2 regions of the Kitasatospora sp. NPDC085464 genome follow, and region 2 is predicted to be linked to the other one. Evidence: riboswitches for the same ligand, from Rfam matches in the RefSeq annotation. Region 2 holds a riboswitch; the other holds the start of a gene.
The links. A riboswitch is a leader RNA that binds a small molecule or an ion and turns the genes downstream of it on or off. The one in region 2 is predicted to bind cobalamin.
Positions count from the first base shown of each region.

Region 1: it holds a riboswitch for cobalamin, as region 2 does, so the genes downstream of both, ACIGG8_RS10120 (cobalamin biosynthesis protein) here and ACIGG8_RS08510 (CoA-acylating methylmalonate-semialdehyde dehydrogenase) in region 2, are expected to answer to the same signal.

Region 1 is NZ_JBITTM010000009.1:76,816-84,346, reverse strand. Features, by position in the region: gene ACIGG8_RS10130 (putative cobaltochelatase) at 1-224, opposite strand, end outside; gene ACIGG8_RS10125 (cobyric acid synthase) at 221-1,759, opposite strand; gene ACIGG8_RS10120 (cobalamin biosynthesis protein) at 1,756-2,742, opposite strand; cobalamin riboswitch at 2,955-3,089, opposite strand; gene ACIGG8_RS10115 (helix-turn-helix domain-containing protein) at 3,285-3,980, shown strand; gene ACIGG8_RS10110 (alpha/beta hydrolase family protein) at 4,128-5,252, shown strand; gene ACIGG8_RS10105 (hypothetical protein) at 5,891-7,216, shown strand; gene ACIGG8_RS10100 (phosphatidylcholine/phosphatidylserine synthase) at 7,333-7,531, opposite strand, start outside.
Region 2 is NZ_JBITTM010000007.1:199,850-207,380, forward strand. Features, by position in the region: gene ACIGG8_RS08495 (glycosyl hydrolase family 95 catalytic domain-containing protein) at 1-2,297, shown strand, start outside; gene ACIGG8_RS08500 (universal stress protein) at 2,454-2,942, opposite strand; gene ACIGG8_RS08505 (SLC13 family permease) at 2,947-4,203, opposite strand; cobalamin riboswitch at 4,729-4,920, shown strand; gene ACIGG8_RS08510 (CoA-acylating methylmalonate-semialdehyde dehydrogenase) at 5,122-6,621, shown strand; gene ACIGG8_RS08515 (acyl-CoA dehydrogenase family protein) at 6,618-7,531, shown strand, end outside.

The DNA.
Region 1 (7,531 bases), on a different contig from region 2:
TGCGGGTCGGGCGCGGCCGGGTCGCAGGCGAAGCGGCAGCCCTCCACGGTGGCGATGGACGGCAGCAGGCCGGCCAGCGCGCGCACCATGGTCGACTTCGCGGTGCCCTTCTCGCCGCGCACCAGCACGCCGCCCACAGCGGGGGAGACCGCGTTCAGCAGCAGCCCGAGCCGCAGGTCGGCCATGCCGACGATCGCGGTGAACGGATAGCGGACGTCAGTCATGCGTCACTCCCAGGTGCCCCGGGCGCCAGGAACGGCAGCGATCCGGCCGCCGGCACCCCGCCCTCGATCAGCTTCCACAGCGCGTCGGTGTCCGCGTGTTCCTCGATCAGGTCGCCCAGCCGGTCCAGCCGGGCCTCGCGCGCCTCGGCGAACGAGGTGTCCGGGGCCGGCACGAACGCCCGCCCGGCCAGGTCGGCGACCTCGCGCAGGAGTTCGCGGCGGAAGCCGTCGTTCTCCAGCACGCCGTGCCAGGTCGTGCCCCAGACCGATCCAGCCCGGCAGCCGTCCAGGCTCTGCCCCCGGTCGTCGGAGATGAACCTGTCGCCGCCGTCCACGGTCACCACCCCGTGGTGGATCTCGTAGCCCACGACCCGCCGGCCGTACGCCTCGCCGACCGGCCGCGCCAGCACCTTCTCGACGCCGAACCGCACCTGCGTCGGCAGCAGGCCGAGCCCGTCGACGGCGCCCGCCTTGGACTCCACCTCGTCGACGATCCCGCGCGCGAGCATCTGGTAGCCGCCGCAGACCCCGAGGACCGGCAGCCCGGCCGCCGCGCGCGCCTTCAGCGCCGGTTCCAGGCCGCGCTCGCGCAGCCAGGCGAGGTCCGCCACGGTGGCCCGGGTGCCGGGCAGCACCACCAGGTCGGCGTCGGCCAGCTCCTCCGGCCTGGTGGCCCAGCGCACCAGGACGCCGGGCTCCTGCGCCAGCGCGTCCACGTCGGTGAAGTTGGACAGCCGGGGGAAGCGCACCACGGCCACCCGCAGCACGTCCGCCCCGAGCGGCCCGCGCCCGTCGACGCGGTCCACCACGGTCGACAGGTCCAGCGAGTCCTCGGCGTCCAGCCACAGCCCGGGCAGCATCGGCAGGGTGCCCAGCACCGGACGGCCGGTCAGCCCGTGCAGCATCTCCAGGCCGGGCGCGAGCAGCCGCGCGTCGCCGCGGAACTTGTTGACGAACCAGCCCGCCACGTGCCGCTGGTCCTCCGCGGACAGCAGCGCCAGCGTGCCGTACATCGCCGCGAACACCCCGCCCCGGTCGATGTCCCCGACCACCACCACCGGCAGCCCGGCGGCCGTGGCGAGGCCCATGTTGGCGATGTCGCGGTCGCGCAGGTTGATCTCGGCGGGCGATCCGGCGCCCTCGCAGACGACCACCTCGTAGCGGCTGCGCAGATCGGCCAGGCACTCCAGGGCGCGTTCCAGCAGGACGGGCTTGCGCTCGCGGTAGTCCAGCGCGCCCACCTCGGCGACCGGCCTGCCCAGCAGCACCACCTGGCTGCGGCCGTCCGCGCCGGGCTTCAGCAGCACCGGGTTCATCGCCGCCTCCGGCTCCACCCGGGCGGCCTGCGCCTGCATCGCCTGGGCGCGTCCGATCTCGGCGCCGTCGGCGGTGACGAAGGAGTTCAACGACATGTTCTGTGCCTTGAACGGCGCGACCCGCACGCCCTGGCGGGCCAACCAGCGGCAGATGCCGGCGGTGACCACGCTCTTGCCCGCGTCCGAGGTCGTCCCGGCGACCAGCAGCGCGTTCGTCATGCCCTTCCCCTCTTCCCACGGAGCGCGCGCAGCAGGACGTGCCCCGCGACCGTCGTACCCAGCGCCAGCGCGCCCACCCGCCGGGAGAGCGTGCAGGCCCGTTCGATGTCGTCGACCGTGACCGGCCGCAGCTCCCCGCCCAGCACCGGCCGGTGCTCGACGCGCTCGCCGTACTGCAGCGTCCCGCCCAGCCGCACGCCCACCGCGCCGGCGAACGCCGACTCCGCCTGACCGGCGTTCGGGCTCGGGTGCGAGGAGCCGTCGCGCCGCCAGACCCGCCAGGCCGTCCGCGGCTGCGGGGCGGCGGCCACCGTCAGCAGGGCCGTCAGCCGGGCGCCGGGCCAGCCCGCCACGTCGTCCAGCCGGGCCGAGGCCCAGCCGAACCGGGCGTGGCGCGGCGAGCGGTGGCCCACCATGGCGTCCAGGGTGTTCACCGCGCGGAAGGCCAGCAGCCCGGGCGTGCCGGCCAGGGCGCCCCAGGCCAGGGCGTTCACCACGGCGTCGGCGGTGTTCTCGGCCACCGACTCGACCACCGCGCGGGCGATCTGCTGCTCGTCCAGCGCGCTCGGGTCCCGCCCGCACAGGTGCGGCAGCCGCTCCCGCGCGGCCCGCAGGTCGCCCTGCTGCAGCGAGCGGCCGATGGCGCGGGCCTCCCGGGTCAGCGAGGTGCCGCCGAGCACGGTCCAGGTCGCGGCCGCCGCCAGTGCGGCCCGGCCCAGCGGTCGCCGGCCGACGGTACGGTCCAGGGCCAGCGCGCCCGCCGCGACCGTACCCACGCACAGCGCCGTGTACCCGGCCCCGGCCGCCCGGTCGTCGCGCCACAGCCGCCGCTCCAGGCGGGTGGCGGCGCTGCCGAAGACGGCCACCGGGTGGCCCCGGCGCGGGTCGGCGAAGCGGGCGTCGGCGGCGTAGCCCACGACGGCGCCCACCGCGAACGCGGCGGCGCGGCCCCAGCGGCGGCCGGCCGCAGGACGGACGGTCACCGGCCGCACGCCGGAAGGCGGCTCATGGAGGGACAGCTCAACGAGAGGGAGTCCAGCGGAAGGCGACTCATCGAGAGGCGGCTCATCGGAAGGCGGCTCGGCGGAAGGCGGCTCGGCGGAAGGCAGCTCGGAGTCCGGCCGGGCGGGGCAGCCTGCATCGCGTGCGTGTCCTCACTCAGGGTCCGCGCCCTGGATCGACGTAGCGGGGGCGAGAGTCTCCTGGCTTCCGGGTCGGACGCACCCCCGGTGCCTTCCAGCGGCTTCTGACGGCCCGCCGTGGCGAGATTTCCGAGCGTGCTCCCCGGTGACAGTGGCGGGACCGCGCCGGACTCGCACCGGCTTCCTCTCCATGCCTCCGATTGGCCCCAGGATCCCATCACGCGGCCGAACCGGGAGTCAACCGAGGTCACGGAGGGGTTGGTCACACGGGACGGCGGCCGATGAGCTGTGGGATCGCCCAGCGCGGCACCGCCCCCGGGCCGGCCGCTTCGTGGGTTCGGTCGCTGGGGTCGCGCCGTGGTCCGCGCCTAGCGTTCGGTGGCATGCGTCGCAGAAAGCCCCTCGCCGCCCCCCCGGTGCCGTTCTCGCCCGCAGCCGCCCGCGCCCACCGGGCCGCCCTCGGCCTCACCCCCGATCAGGTCGCCGAGGGCCTGGCCGCGCACGGCGTACGGCTGCTGCCCGCCCACGTCCTCGCCTGGGAGAGCGGCGAGCTGCGCCCCGGCGAAGCGGAGTTCATCGCCCTCGCCCGCGCCCTCTGGTGCCCCGCCGCCCAGCTGATGGACACCCGTCCGGTCCGGTTGCGCGACCACCGCGTCGCCCGTGAGCTCGGCCAGGCGGCCGTCGCCGAGCGCACCGGCACCACCCTCGACTCCTACCGGCAGGCCGAACTGACCGACCGCTGGGAGGGCGACGAGGAACAGACCCGCGCCCTCGCCGACGTCCTCGGCCTCGGCCTGCCCGAACTCGTCGAGGCCACCGGCCGCGGGGAGGCGCTCGACCACCTCCTCCGCCAGTGCGTCACCGGCCGCTGGCAGCCCCACCTCCGCGCCCTCGCCCGCATCGTCCCCGCCCCCGCCGACACCCTCGCCGACGCCCTCGCCGCCCTCCACCAGGAGCACCACGTCCCCACCCACTGGGGCGCCACCACCCGCACCGCACCGCCCCCGGCCGCCGGATCCCTCACCCCCCGCTTCTGGCACCTCCTCGACACCGCGGGCACCACCGGGCCGACCGCGTAACAAGGGGGAGGCGGCCGGCCTCCGACGGCGGGTGCGGATCCGGAGGCCGTGCCCCGGACGGGTCAGCCCGGTGGCCGCGCGGGCGGGGCCCCGGTGGACTGGTGCACGAACACCGTCCGGTCCGAGACCAACAGAGCGGGGAACGATATGCGCTGGGGAACCGCTGCCGTCGTGGCGGCCGCCGCCGTCGGAACCGGGGCCGTCGTCCTGGTGATCGGCCGTCGGGCTTCCGAGCGGATGGTCCGTCCGGTGACCGCCGGGCGGGAGTCCGGGCGGGAGTCCGGGCCGGTCGTGGTCCGGAGCGTCGGCGCCGGGCGGGTCACCTTCACCCGCAGCCCGGAGAGCCTGCACCCCGGCTGCTGGGCGGTCGAGTGGGGCGACAACGGCCACGCCGTCGTGGAGGACGTCCTGCACAGCGACGAGCAGGGCGTCACCCGTCGGCTGGTCCGCGCCGACCAGGGCACGCTCACCCCCGGCACCGAGGTCCGTTTCACCCCCCGCGTCCACCTCGGCGACCCCACCCGGGCACTCGGCCTCGCCTACACCGACACCTCCGTTGACGGGGAACTCGGTGCGCTCCCCGCCTGGCACCTCGACGGCAAGCGCGGCACCTGGGTGATCCTCGTCCACGGCCCGGAGGCCGACCGTCAGCAGACCCTCCCGGTGCTGCCCGTCCTCGACCGCTTCGGCCTGCCCGTCCTCGCCGTCACCTACCGCGGCGACGAGGGAGCCCCGGCCTCCCCGGACGGGTACAGCCACTTCGGCGAGACCGAGTGGCGGGACGTCGAGGCGGCGGTACGGCTGGCGCTCGACAACGGCGCGAGCCGGGTGATCCTCTACGGCTGGTCGGTCGGCGCCACGGTGGTCCTGCAGACTGCGGCCCGCTCGACCTGGGCCCACGCCATCAGCGGTCTGATCCTCGACTCGCCGGTCCTCGACCTGCCGGGCTCCGCCCGCCGCGACGCCGAACGGCTCGGCTTCCGCGGCGCCGCCGCCGAACTCGGTGTCCTCGCCGCGCGGGGCCGCACCGGGGTCGACCTCGCCGACTTCTCCCGCATCGCCGAGGGCGCCGACCTGCGCGTCCCGACTCTGCTCCTGCACAGTCCGGACGACCGGGTCTCCCCGTTCCACAGCGCCGAGCGGCTCGCCGCCGCCCGCCCCGACGTGGTCAACCTCCAGGCCTTCCCCGGTGCCGACCACGGCGCCCTGTGGAACAGCGCCCCCGACCACTACACCGAGCTCCTCCGCCGCTGGCTCACCCCGCTCCTCTGACCCGGGGCCGGCGCCCCGGCGGCCGGCAGCCGTGGGGCTGCGGGCCGGGCGCCGGGCACGGGGCACGCGGCGCCGGGCCGGGTGGCGCGGGAAGTCGGACCCGTCGACTTCCCGCGCGCCGAGATCGGCCCGATCCGCCGGTCATCCGTCCGGATTCGGGCTGGACAGCTCCGCCGGGCGTCGAGGACCCCGGCGTCGATCGCCGCGATCGCCGCGCAGCCGGGGGCACATCCTGGCCCCTGCTGATCACCCCCGCCCTCACACTCCGTGACCGTTCGAACGGGCGCAGCAACCGCCTCGGCTCACCTGGCATGAGCAGGCCACACGTTTCCGGCCAGGCGGTTTGCCTCTGTTGCCCGATCTTGCGGAGGTGCCGCCGCCGGTCGCCCGGTCGTACGGACAACCGGATGTGACAGAAGGCCGGTACAAGGGGAAGACTGCTCGACGTGACGTCTCGGAACCCGCGCGACCGTGATGCCCCGCTCCCGCCTCCGATCGGTACCGGTGCGACGGTGACCCGTCTCCCCGGTACGGCCCACCGGCCAGCCGGCGGCAGGCCGAGCGGGGCGGGTGTACCCCGCAACGGCGTACCCCGGCGACGAGGGCCCGCGCCGGCGCCCGGTCGGGGCCGGGTTCCCGTGCCGGAGGGCTTCCCGGCACCGGCCGAGCTGGCGCCGCTGGCCCGCCGGATGCTGGTGGACGCCGTCCGGATCGCCCGCTGGGCCGGGGAGCTGGAGGAGGTCGACAAGCGCGGCGAGCTGCTCCCGGAGGACGCCCGTGCGGCCGGCCGGGCGCTGGCCATGACGGTCGGCGCCGCCGCCAAGGCCTGGGGGCAGGCGCTCCTGGTGGGCCTGGTGGAGGCCCGGGACGCGGGAGCCGGCCCCGGCTGGCGCCTGCACGCCTGGGAGCACGACGACGAGGCCGTGGTGCGCGGCTGGTCGGCGCTGTTCGACGCCTGGACCCTGCTCGCCCCGGTGCCGCCCGCCGCGCTGCGCGGGGTGTTCGCCGTGCTGGCCGGACAGGCCGTGGACCAGGCTCCGCAGCTGCTGTCCTTCCTGCACCTGGTGGACGGCCCGGTGCCCGAGAGCGAGCTGCTGGAGCTGCTGCGGCGCGGCCTGGACGAGCGCCGGGTCGGCGGCGGGCCCGGCGGTCCCGGCCTGTCGCCGGTGCCGCACGCGGCCTCCGCGGTGTCCGCGGTCCGCGGCACCTGCCGGGAGCCGCAGATCGACACCCCGGCCGCGCCCTCGGACGTGGCCGCGGTCCTGGACTGGATGCTGGACGGCCTGGCGGCCGTCGGCGCGCTCACCCGCAGGAACGATGCGGCCGAGCTGTCGCCGCTCGGCCACTGGGCGGTGCGGGCGAAGCTGGAGGAGATCTGCACGGTCGCGCAGACGGCGGCCGGGCACATCGAGCAGAGCGCCTTCGAGCTGCTGAACGCCTGCGCGGACTACTCGCCGGGCCCGGCCCGCGCCGAGTACCGCGCCTGGGTCGCGGCCCGTCCGGCGGACCGCGCGGTGGCCGAGCTGCTGGACGCGGCGCAGGGCGACGACGCGCTGGTGCGCGGGCTGGCCTTCGAGGCGCTGCGGGTGGCCGGCGGGCCGGCCGAGCAGGCCGTGCGGGCGGCGGTGGACGAGCCGGTGCTGCGCCCGTACGCGCTGCTGTGGCTGGCGGAGCGCGCGGACGAGGGGGTCTCCCCGGCGGACGTGCTGGGCGCGGACGACGCGGCCTGGCTCTGGGTGGACACGGCGGCCGCGGTGCTCGACCACGGCGAGACGGAACTGCTGGTGGGCCACGTCGAGGGCGCCTCGGCGGGGGACCCGGTGCGGCTGTTCGCGCGGGCCCGGCAGTCCGGGCACCCGCGGGCGGCCTCGGTGCTGACGGCGGTCTCGGGCGTGCACCCGGACCCGGGCGTGGCGCGGGCGGCCCGCCGCTCGGCCTTCAGCGTCCACACCGGCGGCGCGTGACCCCGCGGAGCCCGCGGGCACGCGGAGCCCGCGGACCGCAGAACAGGCGGTGGGCATGCGGAAGGGCCCGGAACCGATCGGTTCCGGGCCCTTCCGCATGCGACGGTCGAGCGGCCTCAGCCGAGCCGCGACTCCGCCCGCCGGGCGCGGACGTCGCCGACCTTCTGCCCCACCTTGCGGCGGATGACCAGCAGCGGCGCCATCGCGGCGAGCGTGATCTGGGCGAACGCGCCGACGTGCATCAGCGCGTCGCCGCCGGGCAGGCCGGTGGCCCAGGCGGCCAGGCAGCCGATGGAGACCACGATCCAGCAGAGC
Region 2 (7,531 bases):
AGCTCAACGCGGACACCCTGTGGTCCGGAGGCCCCGGCCCCCGGGACCGGGCCGGCGCAGCCGACCACCTGCCCGCCCTGCGGGCGGCGGTGCTGCGCGACCGCGACCACGCCGGCGCCCACGCGCTCGCCACGGCCCACTTCCTGGGCCCCGACGCCGAGGCGTACCAGCCGCTCGCCACCCTCCTGTTGGCCTTCCCGTCCTGCGGCGAGCACGACGCCGTCGACTACCGGCGCGAGCTGGACCTCGACGAGGCCGTGCACACCGTGTCGTTCACGGCGGGAGGGGTCCGGTACCGGCGGGAGAGTTTCGTGTCCGCGCCCGCGGGCGTGCTGGCCGTCCGCCTCACCGCGGAGGCCCCCGGCGCCCTCGCCTTCCGCGCGAGCCTCACGACGCCCCATCCGGCCGCGGACCCGGTGGCCGACCCGGGAACCGGCGAGCTGTCGGTCCACGGCCGCGCCCCGGCGAGCGCGTCGCCCCGGCACGGTGAGGATCCCGTCCACCGGGACGACGAGGGCACGGGCTTCGCCGCCGCGGCTCGCGTGCGGACGGTCAACGGGAGCACCCGCGCCGTGGACGGCGGGATCGAGGTCACCGGTGCCGACGAGGCGGTGCTCCTGGTCGCCGTCGGCACCGGATACCGGCACTGGCGGCAGCGGCCCGAGGGCCCCGGGGCGGCGCTCGCCGAAGCCCGCCGGTGGCTGGACGGGACCGGCGGGCAGGACTACGACGAACTGCGGGCCGCGCACGTGGCCGACCACCGGCGGCTGTTCGGGGCCGCCGCACTCCGCCTGCACGGCCCGGCCGAGGCGGCGCACCGGCCCACCGACGAGCGCCTCGCCGCGGCGAACGCGGGCGCCGAGGACCCGGGGCTCACCGCCCAGCTGTTCGCCTACGGCCGCTACCTGCTCATCGCCTCCTCCCGGTCGGGCACCCAGCCCGCCAACCTCCAGGGCATCTGGAACAACGACGTCAAGCCGCCCTGGAACTCCGACTGGACGTCGAACATCAACCTCCAGATGAACTACTGGCCGGCCGAGACCACGGGCCTCGCCGAATGCCACGGTCCGCTGTTCGACCTCGTCGCCGACCTCGCCGACGCGGGGCGCTCCACCGCGCGGGTCTACTACGACGCGCCGGGCTGGTGCTGCCACCACAACGTCGACCTCTGGCGCGCCACCAACCCCGTGTCGGGGGACCCGGTCTGGGCGCACTGGCCGATGGCCGGGCCGTGGCTCGCCGCCCACCTGTGGGACCACCACCTCTTCCACGGGGACCGCGACTTCCTCGCCGACCGCGCCTACCCCGCCATGCGCGAGGCCGCCCGCTTCCTCACCCACCTCCTGGTCGAGACCCACCCGCCGGGTGAGGAGGGCGACGGCGAGCTGGTGACCTGCCCGTCCACCTCGCCCGAGCACCACTTCAGGCTCGCCGACGGCTCCCTGGCCGCCGTCGACGCCGGCTCCACCATGGACCACTGGCTGGCCGCCGAACTCCTCGGCAACACCGCCGCCGCCGCCCGCGAACTCGGCGTCGACCACGAGCTGGCGGACGAACTGACCCGCCTGCGCGCCCGGCTGCGCCCACCGGCACTCGGCGCCGACGGCCGACTGCTGGAATGGCGGGACGACCTCCCCGAGGAGGACCCCGGCCACCGCCACCTCTCCCACCTCTACGGCCTCTACCCGGGCAGCGCCGTCGACCCGCTCGGCGACGACACCCTGCTGGAACCGGCCCGCCGCGCCCTGGACCGGCGCCTGGAACACGGCGGAGGCGGCACCGGCTGGAGCCTCGCCTGGGTCGCCGCGCTCGCCGCCCGCCTGGGCGACGGCGCGCTCACCGGGCACGCCGTGGAGCGACTGCTCGCCACCTCGATCGCGCCGAACCTCTTCGACCTGCACCCGCCCCGGCTCTTCCAGATCGACGGCAACTTCGGCATCACCGCCGCCATCGCCGAGGCGCTGCTGCAGAGTCACAACGGGGTCCTGCGGCTGCTGCCCGCACTGCCGGCGAGCTGGCCGGACGGGGACGTCCACGGCCTGCGCGCGCGGGGCGGGCTCACGGTCGGCCTGAGCTGGCGCCGAGGCGTGCTGACCGGGGCCGCCCTCCGGGCCGCCCGGGACACCACCGTCGAGCTGCGCCTGCCCGAGCCGGCGGGCGACCTCGTCCTGACCGGCGGGGACGGCCGGGCGGTCGCGGCCACCGCCGTCCCCGGCGACGAGCGGCGCTTCCGGGTCCGCCTCACGGCGGGCGGGGTCTACCGGCTCTCCCACCCAGGACCGGCCGTCGGGCACTGACCGGGACACCGGCCGTCGGGCACTGACCGGGACACCGGCCGTCGGGCACTGACCGGGACACCGGCCGTCGGGCACTGGTCCGGAGGCACTGACCCGGAGTCACGGCCCCGGAGTCACGGCCCGGGCGTCCCGGTTCCGGACCGCTACCGTCGACCGCTACCGTCCGTCGGGCGGGGGAGGGATCGTGGCGGTGCCGGGCGCCGGTTCCGGCCAGACCAGCAGCACCGGGCAGGGCGCGTGGTCGACGACGAAACGGGTCGCGGGGCCGAGGCTGTGCGGTCCGAGGCGGGTGCGGTCGCCGTCGCGGGCGAGGACGAGCAACGCCGCGCCCTCGGTGGCCGCGACGACCTCGCGCTCGACCCGTCCGGTCCGCTCCACCCGGGCGCAGGGCCGTCCGAGCCGCTCGGCGGCGGCGTCGAGGAGTTCCCGGGCGGAGGCCGCCGCCAGGGTCTCCACCCGGGTGCCGGGGTCGCGCTCGCGGTGGCCGCGACCGAGCAGCCCGGCGAACGCGCCGTGCGCGACGCCGGGGACCTCCTGGCCGCTGACGTGGAGCAGGACGATCTCCGCCTCCCGGGGTGCGTGGGCGCGGGCGGCGTCCACGCAGGCGGGCCAGGTGCCTTCGGTGATCCAGACGACGACGGTCACGCGGTCAGCCTCCGATGATGTGCAGGGACCCCCACAGTGCCACCACGGCCGTCACCAGGGCAGCGGGCACGACGAGCAGTCCGAGCCGGGTGAACTCGCCCAGGCCGACCTCGGTTTCGTGCTCGCGCACGATGCGCCGCCACAGCAGCGTGGCCAGCGAGCCGGCGTAGGTGAGGTTGGGGCCGATGTTGACCCCGAGCAGCACCGCCAGCACCGCCCCGGCGCCGGACGGCACGGCCAGCGGGAGCAGGACGAGGGTGGCGGGCAGGTTGTTGATGACGTTCGCGAGCACCGCCGCCAGCGCCGCGGTGCCCAGCAGCGCGGGCAGCGAGGTGCCGTCGGGCACGAGGTGCCCGAGCGCGGAGGCCAGCCCGTTGTCGACCACGGCCCGGACCACGATGCCGAGCGCCAGGACGAAGGCCAGGAACGGTACGGCGGCCGAGCGCACGATCGCCACCGGGGTGGAGCGCCGCCGGACCAGGGCCCGGACGGCGAGCACCAGCGCGCCGGCCAGCGCCGCCCAGGCCGGATCGACGCCGACGATCGAGGTCAGGACGAATCCGGCGAGCGTGCAGGCGACGGTGACCAGCGCGAACAGCGGCATCTCCGGCGCCTCCGCCTCGCCCGCGGCCGGGGCGCCCGCGTCGAGATCGGCGGCGAAGAACCGGCGCAGCACCACGTACTCGACGGCGATGGCCGCCAGCCACGGCAGCGCCATCAGTGCGGCGAACCGGGTGAAGCTCAGCCCGCTGGCGGCGAAGGCCAGCAGGTTGGTGAGGTTGGAGACCGGCAGCAGCAGCGAGGCGGTGTTCGACAGGTGGGTACAGGCGTACAGGTGCGGTTTGGGGCGCGCGCCGAGCCGGGCCGCGGTGACGAACACCACCGGCGTCAGCAGCACCACGGTGGCGTCCAGGCTGAGCACCGCCGTGACCACCGAGGCGACCACGAACACCTGCACCAGGAGCCGCCGCGGACTCCCGGCCGACGTCCGGGCCATCCACGCCCCGCAGGCACGGAACAGGCCCTCGTCGTCGCACAGTTGAGCCAGCACCAGCACGGCTGCCAGGAACCCGATCACCGGCCCGAGCCGCTGCGCCTCGGCCACCGCGTGGTCCCAGGAGATCGCGCCCGTGGCGATCGCCAGCCCGGCCGCCGGGACCGCGACCACCGCCTCCGGCCAGCCCCACGGCCGTACCACCGCGCAGACGAGTACCAGCACCAGCAGGCCGACGGACAGCGCTTCCGCGGATGACGTACTCAGGGTCTTGCTCCTCGCAGGTGACGGTGACCACCCACCCGATCCGGAAACTCGCAGGTGAGCCGGTAGGAATGTACCGGTTGGCCGCCGTACCGCCGGTGTCGGCGCGGGGGAGGTGCGCGGTGGGCACGGCCCCGCTGTCCGGGGCCCACCCGCTGCCTCGGCCGGCGCGGGGGCGGCCGGGCGTCCGAGGCCGCGCGCGGCACGGCTCTGTCCACGGCTGGGGAGGACGCGCTGGGAATCCCGGCCCGGGCCGCGGCACCGACTACAACGAGTCCCGGGCCGCCGTCGCCGCCTCATCCAGTGGCCCTGCGGTACGGGCGCGAACCAGCAGTTCCAACGGCGCGCGGCGTGAGGTAGCCACCCTCGCCTCCCATCCCGGGAGCCGGGGGCCGGAGGCTCGCCGACCGGGGGCCGCGCCCGGCTGCGGGGTGGCCCCCGGGTCGAGCGGGCCGATCGCGCCATCGGCCCGGCGCCCGGTGCGTGGGACCCCGATGACGCGGCGCGCACCCGGACCTCTGGACTTACTAGGACGTCCAACTATATGGTCGACGGCAGGTCCGCGGTGTCAGGGAAGCCGGTGTGAGTCCGGCACGGTCCCGCCACTGTGACCGGGGAGTCCGCCCTCGCAGGAGACGGCCACTGGCAGCCAGCCGGGAAGGCCTGAGGGCGTGCGGTGATCCGGGAGTCAGGATACCGGCCGCGGGTGATCCGTGTTTTCCACGAGGATGGAGACGACACGCATGACTCCGGGCTGCTCCCGTTCCGCTGCTCCTGGTGGTCCCGTGCCGATGGCCGTCGGGGCCCACCTGCCCTGACGGTCCGTCAACCACCGCAGCCGGGGCGGCGCACGACCGTGCGCCCCGCCGTCCGGCGGCGGCCTCCATTCCTCCTCTCCCGACCCGTTGAGAGAAGGAACCGATGGTCCGTGAACTGACCCACTTCGTCGCCGGGAAGCGCACACCCGGGACGTCCGGTCGCTTCGGCGACGTGTACGACCCCAACACCGGCCGGGTGCAGGCCCGGGTGCCGCTCGCCGACCGCGCCGAGGTCGAGGCGGTGATCGCCGACGCCGCGCAGGCCCAGCCCGCGTGGGCGGCCTGGAACCCGCAGCGCCGGGCCCGCGTCCTGCTGCGCTTCCTGCAGCTCGTCGAGCAGGAGAAGGAGGAGCTGGCCCGGCTGCTGTCCGCCGAGCACGGCAAGACCGTCGCCGACGCCCACGGCGACCTCCAACGCGGCCTGGAGGTCGTGGAGTTCGCCGCCGGGATCCCGCACCTGCTGAAGGGCGAGTTCAGCGACAACGCCGGCACCGGCATCGACGTCTACTCGATGCGCCAGCCGCTCGGCGTCGTCGCGGGCATCACGCCGTTCAACTTCCCCGCGATGATCCCGCTGTGGAAGGCCGCGCCCGCGCTGGCCTGCGGCAACTCCTTCGTCCTCAAGCCCTCCGAGCGTGACCCGTCGGTGCCGCTGCGGCTGGCCGAGCTGTTCCTGGAGGCCGGGCTGCCGCCGGGCGTGTTCAACGTGGTCAACGGCGGCAAGGAGGCCGTGGACACCCTGCTGGAGGACCCGCGGGTCGAGGCGCTGGGCTTCGTCGGCTCGACCCCGATCGCCCAGTACGTCTACGCGACCGCCGCTGCGCACGGCAAGCGCGCGCAGTGCTTCGGCAGCGCCAAGAACCACATGATCGTGATGCCGGACGCGGACCTCGACCAGGCCGCCGACGCGCTGATCGGCGCCGGCTACGGCTCGGCCGGCGAGCGCTGCATGGCCATCTCCGTCGCCGTCCCGGTCGGCGAGGAGACCGCGGACGCCCTGGTGGCGAAGCTGGTCGAGCGGATCGCCGCGCTCAAGGTCGGCCGCTCGGACGACCCGGCGGCGGACTTCGGCCCGCTGGTGGGCCGCGACGCCCTGGAGCGGGTCCGCGGCTACCTGGACCTCGGGGTCGAGGAGGGCGCCGAACTCGTCGTCGACGGAAGGGACTTCCGCCTGGAGGGGCACGAGGACGGCTACTTCCTCGGCGCCTCGCTGTTCGACCGGGTCACCCCGGAGATGCGGATCCACCGCGAGGAGATCTTCGGCCCGGTGCTCACCGTCGTCCGCGCCGCCGACTACGAGGAGGCGCTGCGCCTGCCCAGCGAGCACGAGTTCGGCAACGGCGTGGCCATCTACACCCGGGACGGCGACACGGCGCGGGACTTCGCCCGCCGGGTGAACACCGGCATGGTCGGCGTCAACGTGCCCATCCCGGTGCCGATCGCCTACCACACCTTCGGCGGCTGGAAGCGCTCCGGCTTCGGCGACCTCAACCAGCACGGCCCGGACTCGATCCGCTTCTACACCCGCACCCGCACCGTCACCTCGCGCTGGCCCTCCGGGGTCAAGGAAGGCGCGAGCTTCACCATGCCGACGATGGGATGAGCGCCGTGCACGATCTCACCGAGGACCAGCGCGCCATCGCGGAGACGACCCGGGCCTTCGCCGACGAGTACCTGGCACCGAACGCCGTCGAGTGGGACCGGACCAAGCACTTCCCCGTGGACGTGCTACGCAAGGCAGCGGACGTCGGTCTGGCCGGCGTCTACGTGCGCGAGGACGCCGGCGGTTCCGAACTCTCCCGCCTGGAGGGGGTGGTGGCCTTCGAGGCGCTGGCGACCGGCTGCCCGTCGATCGCCGCCTACCTGTCCATCCACAACATGGTCGGCTGGATGATCGACCGCTACGGCAGCACCGCGCAGCGCTCCCGCTGGCTGCCCGGCCTCTGCACCGCCGAGCACCTGGGCAGCTACTGCCTGACCGAGCCCGGCGCCGGCTCCGACGCGGCGGCGATCGCCACCCGGGCCGTCCGGGACGGCGACCACTGGGTGCTGGACGGCGTCAAGCAGTTCATCTCCGGGGCAGGCGACTCCCGGATCTACGTGGTGATGGCCCGCACCGGTGGACCGGGAGCCGACGGGGTCTCCGCGTTCGTCGTCGAGCGGGACGACCCCGGCGTCTCGTTCGGGCCGAACGAGCGGAAGATGGGCTGGAACGCCCAGCCCACCCGGCAGGTCGTGCTGGACGGTGTCCGGCTGCCCGCCGACCGTCTGCTCGGCGCCGAGGGCGAGGGCTTCCGGATCGCCATGAGCGGGCTGAACGGCGGCCGGCTCGGCATCGCGGCCTGCTCGCTCGGCGGCGCGCAGGAGGCGCTGGAGCGCGCCACCCGCTACCTGGCGGACCGTGCGGCGTTCGGCGCCCGGCTGCTGCACGCCCAGGCTCTGCAGTTCCGACTGGCCGACATGGCAACGGAGTTGGAGGCGGCCCGGGCGCTGGTGTGGCGGGCGGCCGGCGC